2 regions of the Paracoccus tegillarcae genome follow, and region 1 is predicted to be linked to the other one. Evidence: riboswitches for the same ligand, from Rfam matches in the RefSeq annotation. Region 1 holds a riboswitch; the other holds the start of a gene.

Region 1 (5,345 bases):
CGCCCTTGGTGATCAGGATACGAGGGTGATCTGTGAGGCCCGTCACCACATCGGCGGCCCCCTCGATCAGATGTACCGGATGGGCCAGCATCTCTTGTCCCATCTCGAGAATGCGCGCGATTGCAGCGCCCGGCAGTTGGCGGTCGGTCAGATCCAGGGCGGTTTGCACCATCGACAGCATGAACCCCTTGATCCCATAGCCATAGAGGTCAAGATTGCGTCGTTCGGTGTCGTAAAGATGTTCGGCGATCCGGTCCGGTGTGGCATATCCGTTCAGCAGTTCGGCAAAGCCAGCCTGAGTCGTGCGGAAAAACGTCTCGTTTTCCCACAGCGTATCGTCCGCGTCGAAACCGATCCACTCCATCCGCCCGGTGTGGCCCCACTGCCGGGCGCGGTCAAGCAAAGGAAAGCCGATGAAATTCACCGTCCCCGACATGAGCTGCGGTCATTGCAAGACCGCTATCGAAGAGGCCGTCGCAGAGGCCGGCGGCACAGCGCAGGTCGATCTGCAGCAGAAAAGCGTCGAGGTCGATGGCATAGGTGCCACTCAGGCCGAGGCAGCGATTCGCGGCGCTGGTTACGCGCCAGAACCGGCCTGACACAAGATATGGCGATGCCAGGGTGCGCGCCGCGTTGATCTGCTCACATCTGTTTGATTGAGCCAGCTTAACCATTTTGCTATATATGGGGTCTAGAATGGTGTCGCATCAGATGGGCAATCAAACCCACGGGACATCCGGACCGAGGAATCGAGGAGACAGACCCAATGTTCAACCGCTTTATCATCGCGGCGGCAGCCGTCGTGTTGACCACGCCGCTGGCCATGGCCGGCCCCATCGACAGCGCCTGCGTCCGCTCGGACCGTGCGCGCGGCAACGCACCGCTTTGCGGCTGCATCCAGCAGGTCGCCAACCAGACCCTGTCGCGTTCGGATCAGCGTCGTGCCGCAAGCTTCTTCAAAGAGCCTCACAGGGCACAAGAAGTGCGCATGTCCAAAAGCAACGCCGACAACGCCTTCTGGGCGCGCTACAAGCGCTTTGCCGGCACGGCCGAGGCGTATTGCCGCTAGGCCAGCCGCCTTGCGGATTACCGTCCTGACCGGCGCGGGAATTTCCGCTGAAAGCGGGCTTGCGACCTTTCGCGGCGATGATGGCCTGTGGGAAAACCATCGGGTCGAGGATGTCGCCACACCGCAGGCCTTTATCCGCGACCCGGTGCTGGTTCATCGTTTCTATAACCAGCGCAGGGCAAATCTGGCCAGGGTCGATCCTAACGCGGCGCATCATGCGCTGGCCCAGCTGGCCCGCATGCACGACCTGACCCTCGTCACCCAGAACGTCGACAATCTGCACGAACGCGGTGGCAGCCCGGACGTGATCCACATGCATGGTGAACTGAACCGCGCCCTCTGCGCCGCTTGCGATCACAGATGGGATGCACCGGCGCTGATGCACCGGGCGGATCCCTGCCCTGCCTGCGGCCAGACCGCGACCCGCCCCGATATCGTCTGGTTCGGCGAAATGCCCTATCACATGGAACGCATCTGGGCGGCACTGGAACAATCCGATCTGTTCGCTGCCATCGGCACCTCCGGCAATGTCTACCCTGCCGCAGGTTTCGCCCAGCACGCCGCGCGGATGGGCACGCGCTGCTTTGAACTGAACCTCGCTGACAGCGCCAATGCCCGCGATTTCGACCAGCGGATCACCGGCCCGGCCAGCCAGACCGTCCCCGAATGGATCGCGTCGCTATAAGGATCAGCGGCCGAAACTGCCCCTATCGATGCCGCCGGGGGTCCGGGGGGCGTCCCCCGGCCATCGCGGGACGCAAGGCGCCCCCGATAATCCTTGCGCCACGCCCGACCATCCGTTAACCCCGCCCTTGCCTCGGTTCCGGGCTTAAAACCCGGTGAAAAGGGAACGCGGTGTAACTCCGCGGCTGCCCCCGCAACTGTAAGCGGATAGCGAGGCCGGAAATGTCACTGTCCGCACAGCGGATGGGAAGACCCGGCCAGAGCTGTGACCCGCGAAGTCAGGAGACCTGCCAAGGCCATCACCCTGACCGCATGCGTGGGGCATGTGCGAAACGGTTTTTCCGTCGTGGTGGTTACCAAACCGTCCGGCGAAATCTTTCCCGGATATCACACAACCCGCCCGGATCAGGGGCGACCGGAAAGAATGACATGACCAGACCATTGCACCTGCTGATTGCCACCACTGCGCTTGGGTCAGCCGTCCTGCCCGCCGCCGCGCAGGAAGCCAGCACGCCTTATATGCTGCCAGAGATCACCATCCTCGCCGCCGGAGAGACGACCGATCTGGACCGCTCCGGCAGTTCAGTTTCTGTAGTCGAGGGCTACGCGCTGCAAACGCCGGCACGCCCGGTCTCGGCTGTCTTGCAGGACATGCCGGGTGTGACGGTCCGTCGATCGGGCCCGCTTGGCACCACGGCCTCGGTGTCTGTGCGCGGCGCACCGGGCCAATATGTGCCAGTGCTGATCGACGGCATCGACGTCAGTGACCCTGCGGCCGGCCAGCCCTCTTTCGACTTCGGTGGCCTCACCGGAACCGGCATTGGTCGGATAGAACTGCTGCGCGGTGCACAGTCAGCGCTTTACGGATCGCGCGCCGTGTCGGGCATTGTCGATATCCGCAGCCTGCGCCCGACCGAGGATGGGTTTCACCACAGCTTCGGCATCGAGGCCGGCAGCTACGACACCTTGGCCGCCAGCTATGGCCTGACCTATCGCGATGCAGCGACCGAACTGGCCTTTTCCGCCAGCCGGATCAAGACCGATGGCTTCTCGGCCCGCGACGAGAATGACGGCAATTTCGAGACAGACGGATACGACGCCACCCGCCTCAGTTTCTATGCGGCCCGCCATATCGACGACCAGACCACCATTGGCCTGAACGGCTTTTCGACCGACAGCACCGGAAATTTCGACGAGTTTGGCGGCGATACTTTTGGCACGCCGGGTGACGAATTCAACACGCTCAAGGCCTACGGCCTGCGCGCATTCGCCGAATTCACCACCGGATCGGTTGAACACGATCTTTCGCTCACGCGCTATCGCAGCGACCGGATCAGCAGTTCGAACGGGGTTGCCGATGCGTTCGACGGCACCCGCACCAAGCTAAGCTGGCAGGGCGCAACCGATATCGGTGCGGCAGGCGGCAGGCTGATCTTTGGTGCCGACCGCGAGAAGGAAAAGGCAGAGGGCAATGGCGAGGCGACCTTGACCGGTGCATTCGCAGAAATCGCGATGCCATTTGGCCCGGACGTCGACGTAAACCTTTCAGTGCGCCGTGATGATCATTCGCGCTTTGGTGGTTTCACCTCTGCCCGCATGTCCGGTGTCTGGCGCGCTCGGCCTGACCTTCTGGTTCGTGCCTCGGTCGGCAACGGCTTTCGTGCGCCTTCGCTCTATGAACTGTTCGGTCCTTTCGGCGATGCGTCGCTGGAACGCGAGGACAGTTTGAGCGCCGAATTGGGCGTTGAAAAGCGTTGGGGCGACGACGCCCATCTGCGCGCCACAGCATTCTTGCTCAATGCCGACAACATGATCGGTTGGGATGATCGCGGGACCGACGACTGGTCCGACGATGGCTATAATCAGGTCGAGGGCAAATCGCGCCGCCGCGGCGTCGAGATCGACGGACGTTACGCCCTTGCTGAACGGTTCTCGCTGACGGGCGCCTATACCTATACCGACAACGTCGACTCGACGGGCTGGGCCGATGTCGCCGAACATGTGCTGACGCTTGGCGCAGAAACCACCTTCGCCACCGGCACCGTAGCCGGTCTGAGCCTGCATCACGAGGCCGACCGCGCGCTAGATCTGCCCAGCTTTGCCACGGTCGATCTTAGCCTGTCTCACCCGCTCACCGATCAGGCGACGGGCTATATTCGGGTCGAGAACCTGCTGGACCGCGAATATCAGCTTAACGATGGCTACGGCACCTCGGACCGCGCATTTTATGTCGGGCTTCGTGCGGGTTTCTAAATACATAGGGGTTGTGGCGGCGGCACTGTTGGCTGCCGCCATTCCTGCCGGGGCCGCACCGCCCGAACGGGTGGTGTCGATGAACCTGTGCACCGACCAGATGGCAATGCTGCTGGCCGCACCGGGGCAACTGGTATCGGTCAGTGATCTGGCCAGCGATCCGCGAATGTCCCCGATGGCAGAAGAGGCCGGTAAATATCAGCCGAATTACGGCCGCGCCGAGGAAATCTATCTGATGCAGCCGGATCTGGTGATCGCGGGCCAGTTCACCTCGGGTCCAAGCGTGGCCATGCTGCGCAGGCTTGGTATCCGGGTCGAAGTGCTACCGCCCGCCGAGGATTTTCAGGCGATCCGCGATGAGCTTGCGCTGGTCGGCGAATGGCTGGGCCGCGATGAACAGGCCGCGACGCTGATCTCGCAGTTCGATACCCGGCTGGCCACGCTGAGCACTGCGACGGCGCGCGGGCGCGCCGCGCTTTATTACGCCAATGGCTTTACCTCGGGGCCGGCAACCCTGGCCGGCGCGATCATCGAGACAGCGGGCTATGACAACATCGCGGCCGATTACGGGATCGAGACCACCACCGCCTTGCCCATGGAACTGCTGGTCATGGCCGAGCCTGACCGCCTGGTGACGGGCGCGAAGTGGCCCGGTCAGTCGCGCTCTGAGGCGGTTCTGGACCATCCGGCGCTGGTCCATGCCGCACCGGGGCTGGCCGAGGTCACAGATCGCGATTGGGTTTGCGGCACCCCCTATGTGCTGAACGCCATCGAGGCGCTGCAATGAGCCGCCTGATGATCGCCCTGACGCTGCTGGTCGCATTGCTGTTCATCCTGTCGCTCACCACCGGTCCGGCGGGCATCGGCCTGACAGAGGGGCTGCATGCGCTGATCCTTGGCGGTGATGGTCCCATGCCGATCGTCATGCGCGAAATCCGTCTGCCCCGCGCGATCCTGGGTCTGGCGGTGGGTGCCGGGCTGGGCCTGTCGGGCGCAGCCTTGCAGGGCTATCTGCGCAACCCTTTGGCCGAACCGGGGCTGATCGGTGTTTCCGGCATGGCTGCACTTGGCGCGGTCATCGCCATCCATAGCGGCCTGTCTGCCAGCGCCGCCCTGGGCCTGCCGCTGCTGGCACTGGCGGGTGCTGCGATTGGCGTCGGCGTGCTGATGCTGCTGGCAGGACCGCGCGGCGGATCGGTCACGCTGATCCTGGCAGGTATCGCGCTGTCAGCACTGGCCGGGGCCGGCACGCAGCTGATGCTGAACCTGTCGCCCAATCCCTATGCCGCGAATGAGATCGTGTTCTGGCTGATGGGGTCGCTGGCCGACCGCTCGATGG
Region 2 (5,345 bases), 190 kb from region 1:
GCAAAACGGGGAATGAACGGTGCGCGAATATCTTGGGAAGTCTTTGGTTTTACACCTCCGCCGAGGTGCGCCTCAGTGCCAATCTACACCACGCAGGATCTAGCCGATGATCTTGCGCGCCGCCGCGGCCGCGCCAAACCCGTTGCCGATATTGACGGTCACCACGCCCGGCGCGCAACTGGCCAGCGCTGCCGTCAGCGCCGCCTGACCGCCAGCCGAGACGCCATAGCCAACCGGCGACGGCACCGCGATCACCAGCCCCGGCACCAGCCCGGCCAGGGCGGAAAACAGCGCGCCCTCCATCCCCGCCACGGCGATCAGCACCGGAAAGCGTGACAGGTCCTCGGCAACCGACATCAGCCGCCACAGCCCAGCCACGCCCACATCGGCAAAGACCGGCGCCTCGATGCCGTGAAAGGCAAGGGCGCGGCGGGCCTCTTCGATCACCGGCAGATCCGAGGTGCCGGCGCAGACCAGCGCCACCTTGTCGCGTTGCGGCAGGCCGTCCGGCAGGCCACCGAAGATGGCTGTCTGCGACAGCGCGCAATAATCCAGCGTGAAGGTGCCGGCCAGTGCCGCATGGGTGTCGGGGGCTAGGCGGGTCATGAACAGCCGCGCCTGACGGTCGCGCGCCTCGGTCAGGATGACTTGCAGATGTTCGATGGTCTTGCCGTCGCAAAACACCGCCTCGGGGATGCCCGTGCGCGCCTCACGTTGCCAGTCAAAGCGGACTTGCGGCGGGATGTCCGGCTCAGCCATGCAGAAAGGCCGATCCGCGTTGGTAGGGCGTCACCGACAGCAGCGCGCGCCCTGCGGTGTCGCATAGGTCGCGTGCCGTTGCCGACATCCGCTGGTGCAGGCCCGTATCGGCGATCAGGTCGGGCGACAGCTCCAGCCGAATGCCGCCTGCAACGACCCGGCAGCGCAGTGTCGCGCGCGGGGCCAGCGCGTCCAGCGCGGTCTCGACCTGCTGGACAAAGGCCAGATCTTCGGGGGTGACGGTCAGGCCGGTCTCGATCCGGCTGGCAAGGCAGGGCTGGGCGGGCAATTCGCTGATATCATCCAGGCCAAAGGCGCGGGCCAGCGCGCGGATATCAGCCTTGCGCAGCCCCGCCTCCACGAAAGGATGGCAGATGCGACGTTCATCTGCGGCCTTAAGTCCTGGGCGGAAGTCGTTGAGATCATCCAAGTTTGCGCCGGATGCGATGCTGCCAGCCACTGATGCCGCGATGCGGTCATAAAGGTTCGACTTGCAGAAATAACAGCGGTTGACGGGGTTTTTCAGATAGTTCGGATCGGCGAATTCACCGGCTTCCAGCAGGTGCAGGCGCCAGCCATTGCGGGCAGCGTGGTCCTGCACGCGCCGGGTCGCCAGATCGGGCACGGCGGGCGAAACGGCATGACAGACGGCCACCCGATCCACCCCCAACACATGGTGCGCCGCATGCGCCAGCGTCATGCTGTCGACCCCGCCGCTGACCGCCAGCACCAGCCGCGGGTGGCGCCGAAGGGCATCGCGCAGGGCGATCGGAACGGATGTGGCGGTGTCGGATGTCACGGGCCGGGCCTCGGGCAGGGCGAAAACACAGCCCCCACGATGGTCGCAAAGCCGGGCAGGATCAAGGTGGCGGCTAGCGCTTGACAACCGGGGGGTGACCGGATCATGTGGCGCTGCGCTGGTTCCTGCCATCCGTGGCAGGCGAAGAGGGAATGCAAAGGGCCAATGGCCTGAACGCAGCCGCCCCCGCGACCGTGACCGGAGAGGTCGCCCAGGCCACTGACCCCTACAGGACGGGTTGGGAAGGCGGGACGACCGTTTGATCCGCAAGCCGGGAGACCTGCCAGCGCTGAGTGTTAACGGGCGAACGGGGTGTTTCGCGACCGGCAGGCAGGATGCTTGGTCGCGTGCCCCATCCTGTCCTACTGGCCCCACCCCCGACGCCACCAGCGACGAAGGGGCCGCAATGCGCGCCATTTTGCATGTTTGTACCACCTGCCGCGCCGAGGCGGCTGCGGGCGATGATCCACGCCCCGGCGCGCTGCTGCATGACGCGCTGGCCGGCGCCGCGCTGCCCGACGGCGTGGAACTGCGCCCGGTCGAATGCCTGTCGGCCTGTTCGCAGGGCTGTTCGGTCGCGCTGTCTGCGCCGGGCAAGTGGACTTATGTCTATGGCCGTCTGACCCCCGAAAATGCCACCGATATTCTGACCGGTGCCGCCGCCTATGCCGCCACCGCTGACGGGCTGGTGCCCTGGCGCGAGCGGCCAGTGATTTTCCGCAAGCAAAGCCTTGCCCGTATTCCCCCGCAGGAGTGAACATGACCAACGATCTGACCAAAACCCCCGTCACCGTCATCACCGGCTTTCTGGGCTCGGGCAAGACGACACTGATCCGGCATCTGATGGCCAATCCCCAGGGAAGGCGGCTGGCCATTCTGGTGAATGAATTCGGCACCGTCGGTGTCGATGGCCAGATCCTCAAGGGCTGCGCCGATGAAAGCTGCCCGGCCGAGAATATTCTGGAACTGTCGAACGGCTGCATTTGCTGCACCGTCGCCGATGACTTTATCCCGACGCTGGAAAAGTTGATGGCGATGCCGCAAAAGCCCGACCATATCTTGATAGAAACCTCGGGACTGGCGCTGCCGAAACCTTTGCTCAAGGCGTTTGACTGGCCCGCGATCCGGTCGCGCATTACTGTTGATGGCGTGATTGCGCTGGCCGATGCCGAGGCCGTGGCGGCGGGTCGCTTTGCGCCGGATGAGGCCGCCGTGCAGGCGCAGCGCGAGGCCGATGACAGCCTCGATCACGAAACGCCCCTGTCCGAGGTGTTCGAGGATCAGATCGCCTGCGCCGATGTGGTGCTGCTGACCAAGGCCGATCTGGTCGACAGGGCGGGGCTGGACGCGGCCCGCGCGGTGATCGAGGCCGAGGCGCCGCGTCCGCTGCCTATCCTTGCCGTGACCGAAGGCATCATCGATCCGCTGGTTATCCTGGGTGTGGGCGCTGCCGCAGAGGATGATCTGGCCGCGCGTCCCAGCCATCACGACGGCGCCGACGACCACGAGCATGAGGATTTCGAGACGGTGGTCATCGACCTGCCCGAGATCGGCGACCCGGCTGATCTGGTTGCGTCCATCGAACGGCTGGCGCGCGAACAGAACATCCTGCGGGTCAAGGGTTATGTCGCGGTGTCGGGCAAGCCCATGCGGTTGCTGGTGCAGGCGGTGGGCGCGCGCGTGCGGCACCAATATGACCGCGCCTGGGGCAGCCAGCCGCGCGCATCGCGACTGGTGGTGATCGCGGAACATGACGACGTGAACGAAACCGCCATTCGTGGTGCATTGCTGGGGGCTGTGCCCGCCTGATGCATGTCGTCTTTCGCGAAAGCCACGGTCTGGACGAGACCGACACACCCTATGACCCCGGCCAGACGCCGGGCGATCTGGTCGTGCTGTCGTTTTCCGACAGCGATCTGGGCGCTTTCGCGGCGGGTTGGCGTCGTGGGGCAGACGGATTGCCCTCGCTGCGGCTTTGCAATCTGGTGGCACTGCGGCATCCGGTTTCGGTTGATACCTATGTCGAGAACACGCTGGCGGGCGCCAAGGGCATCCTTATCCGCCTGATCGGCGGGCAGGCCTATTGGCCCTACGGTTTGGCCTCGGTTCAGGATCTGGCGCGGCGCAAGGGGATCGCGCTTGCCGTGCTGCCAGCCGATGGGCGCGATGATGCGACGCTGGATGCGCTTTCGACTGTGCCGGCATCGGTGCTGCGGCAATTGCGGCGGCTGTGTGATGCCGGCGGCGCGGTTGCGGCGCAGGCGGCACTGGCGCAGTTGGCGCTGGCGGCGGGCATCTATGCCGGGCCCGTTGTGGGCAAGAAGGCGGTGCCCGATTGGGGATTCTACGATCCCGATCAGGGCGTGATCGACGCGGCGCCGGACGCGGCCTCTGATCACCCGCTGGCGTTGGTCAGCTTTTATCGCAGCTATCTGGCGGCGGCTGATACAGGGCCGGTCGATGCGCTGATCAGGTCGCTGCGCGAGGCGGGCTTTGCCGCCTGCGGTGTCTTTGCCCCCTCGCTGAAGGCACCGGGTTTCGCCGATTGGCTGGCAACCGCGCTGCCGGTGGCGCCGGCGGCCATCGTCAATTGCACCGGATTTTCCATGCGTGCCGAAACCGGTGCCACGCCGTTCGATGCCTATGGCTGCCCGGTCTTTCAGGTGGCGCTGTCGACCAACAGGCGCGGCGAATGGGCGGGGTCCGAACGGGGGCTGTCGCCGGCTGATCTGGCCATGCATGTGGTCCTGCCCGAGATCGACGGGCGCATCTTTGGGGGTGTCGTCAGTTTCAAAGCACCCGAGCCGCGCGATCCTGACCTGCAATTCAGCCGCTTTGCCCACCGTGCCGATCCGGCGCGTATCAAAGCCACCGTCGCGCAAGTCGCTGCCTGGCATCGGCTGGCCCGAACCCCGCGCGATGAATGCGCCATCGCGCTGATTCTGTCGACCTATCCCGGTCGCGACTGGCAGATGGCTCATGCCGTGGGGCTGGACGCGCCCGCATCCGCCGATGCGGTCACAGATATGATGGCCAGTGCCGGCTATGACGTCGCCCCCGGTGACTGCGCCGAGGCACTGGCGCAGCAGACCATCGACTGGCCGATGGGCGAATATCTGGCAGCCTTGCAATGCCTGCCGCAGGCATTGCGGGACGATCTGCATACCGCATGGGGGCCGGCGGAAAGCGACCCGGATTTGCAGGGTGGCGCGTTCCGCTTTGCGGCGATCCGGCGCGGCAAGCTGCTGTTGGCGCTGCAGCCTGAACGCAGTCACCGTGCAGGCCGGACGGATGATTATCACGATCTGACCCGAGTGCCGCGCCACGCTTATGTCGCCTTTTACCTGTGGCTGCGCCAGCAGGGCCTGCACGCGATGATCCATATGGGGGCGCATGGCACGCTGGAATGGCTGCCGGGCAAATCGGTCGCGCTGTCTGATGCGTGCTGGCCGCAGGCGCTGCTGGGCAAATTGCCGGTCGTCTATCCCTTTATCGTCAACGATCCGGGCGAGGCCGCGCAGACCAAGCGGCGGTTGGGCGCGGTCACGCTTGGCCATTTGCCGCCGCCGATGGTCGCGGGGCGTGTGCCCGAAGGCATGGCGCATCTGGAACGTCTGCTGGACGAATACTCCACCGCCGACGGTCTGGACCCGGCCCGCCGCGACCGGCTGATCGGCGCGATCCGGGACGAGGCGCGCGCCGCCGGGCTGGAGGCCGATCTGGGCATCCCCCGGCAGGCCAGTGCCGCCGAGGCCATCACCCGCATCGACCGCTTTGTCTGCGATAT

The links. Region 1 has a riboswitch for cobalamin ahead of CUV01_RS18260 (TonB-dependent receptor plug domain-containing protein). Riboswitches for the same ligand answer to the same signal wherever they lie in the genome.
Region 2: linked by a shared signal. The riboswitch ahead of CUV01_RS00720 (DUF1636 family protein) and the one ahead of CUV01_RS18260 (TonB-dependent receptor plug domain-containing protein) in region 1 are both predicted to bind cobalamin.

What each region holds. Positions count from the first base shown of each region.
Region 1 covers NZ_CP025408.1:3,715,107-3,720,451, forward strand. The annotation lists gene CUV01_RS18240 (HAD family hydrolase) at 1-436, opposite strand, end outside; gene CUV01_RS18245 (heavy-metal-associated domain-containing protein) at 414-599, shown strand; gene CUV01_RS18250 (hypothetical protein) at 767-1,069, shown strand; gene CUV01_RS18255 (NAD-dependent deacylase) at 1,080-1,754, shown strand; cobalamin riboswitch at 1,871-2,062, shown strand; gene CUV01_RS18260 (TonB-dependent receptor plug domain-containing protein) at 2,183-4,006, shown strand; gene CUV01_RS18265 (ABC transporter substrate-binding protein) at 4,035-4,793, shown strand; gene CUV01_RS18270 (FecCD family ABC transporter permease) at 4,790-5,345, shown strand, end outside.
Region 2 covers NZ_CP025408.1:142,332-147,676, reverse strand. The annotation lists gene larB (nickel pincer cofactor biosynthesis protein LarB) at 100-759, opposite strand; gene larE (ATP-dependent sacrificial sulfur transferase LarE) at 752-1,558, opposite strand; cobalamin riboswitch at 1,661-1,860, shown strand; gene CUV01_RS00720 (DUF1636 family protein) at 1,965-2,315, shown strand; gene cobW (cobalamin biosynthesis protein CobW) at 2,318-3,367, shown strand; gene cobN (cobaltochelatase subunit CobN) at 3,367-5,345, shown strand, end outside.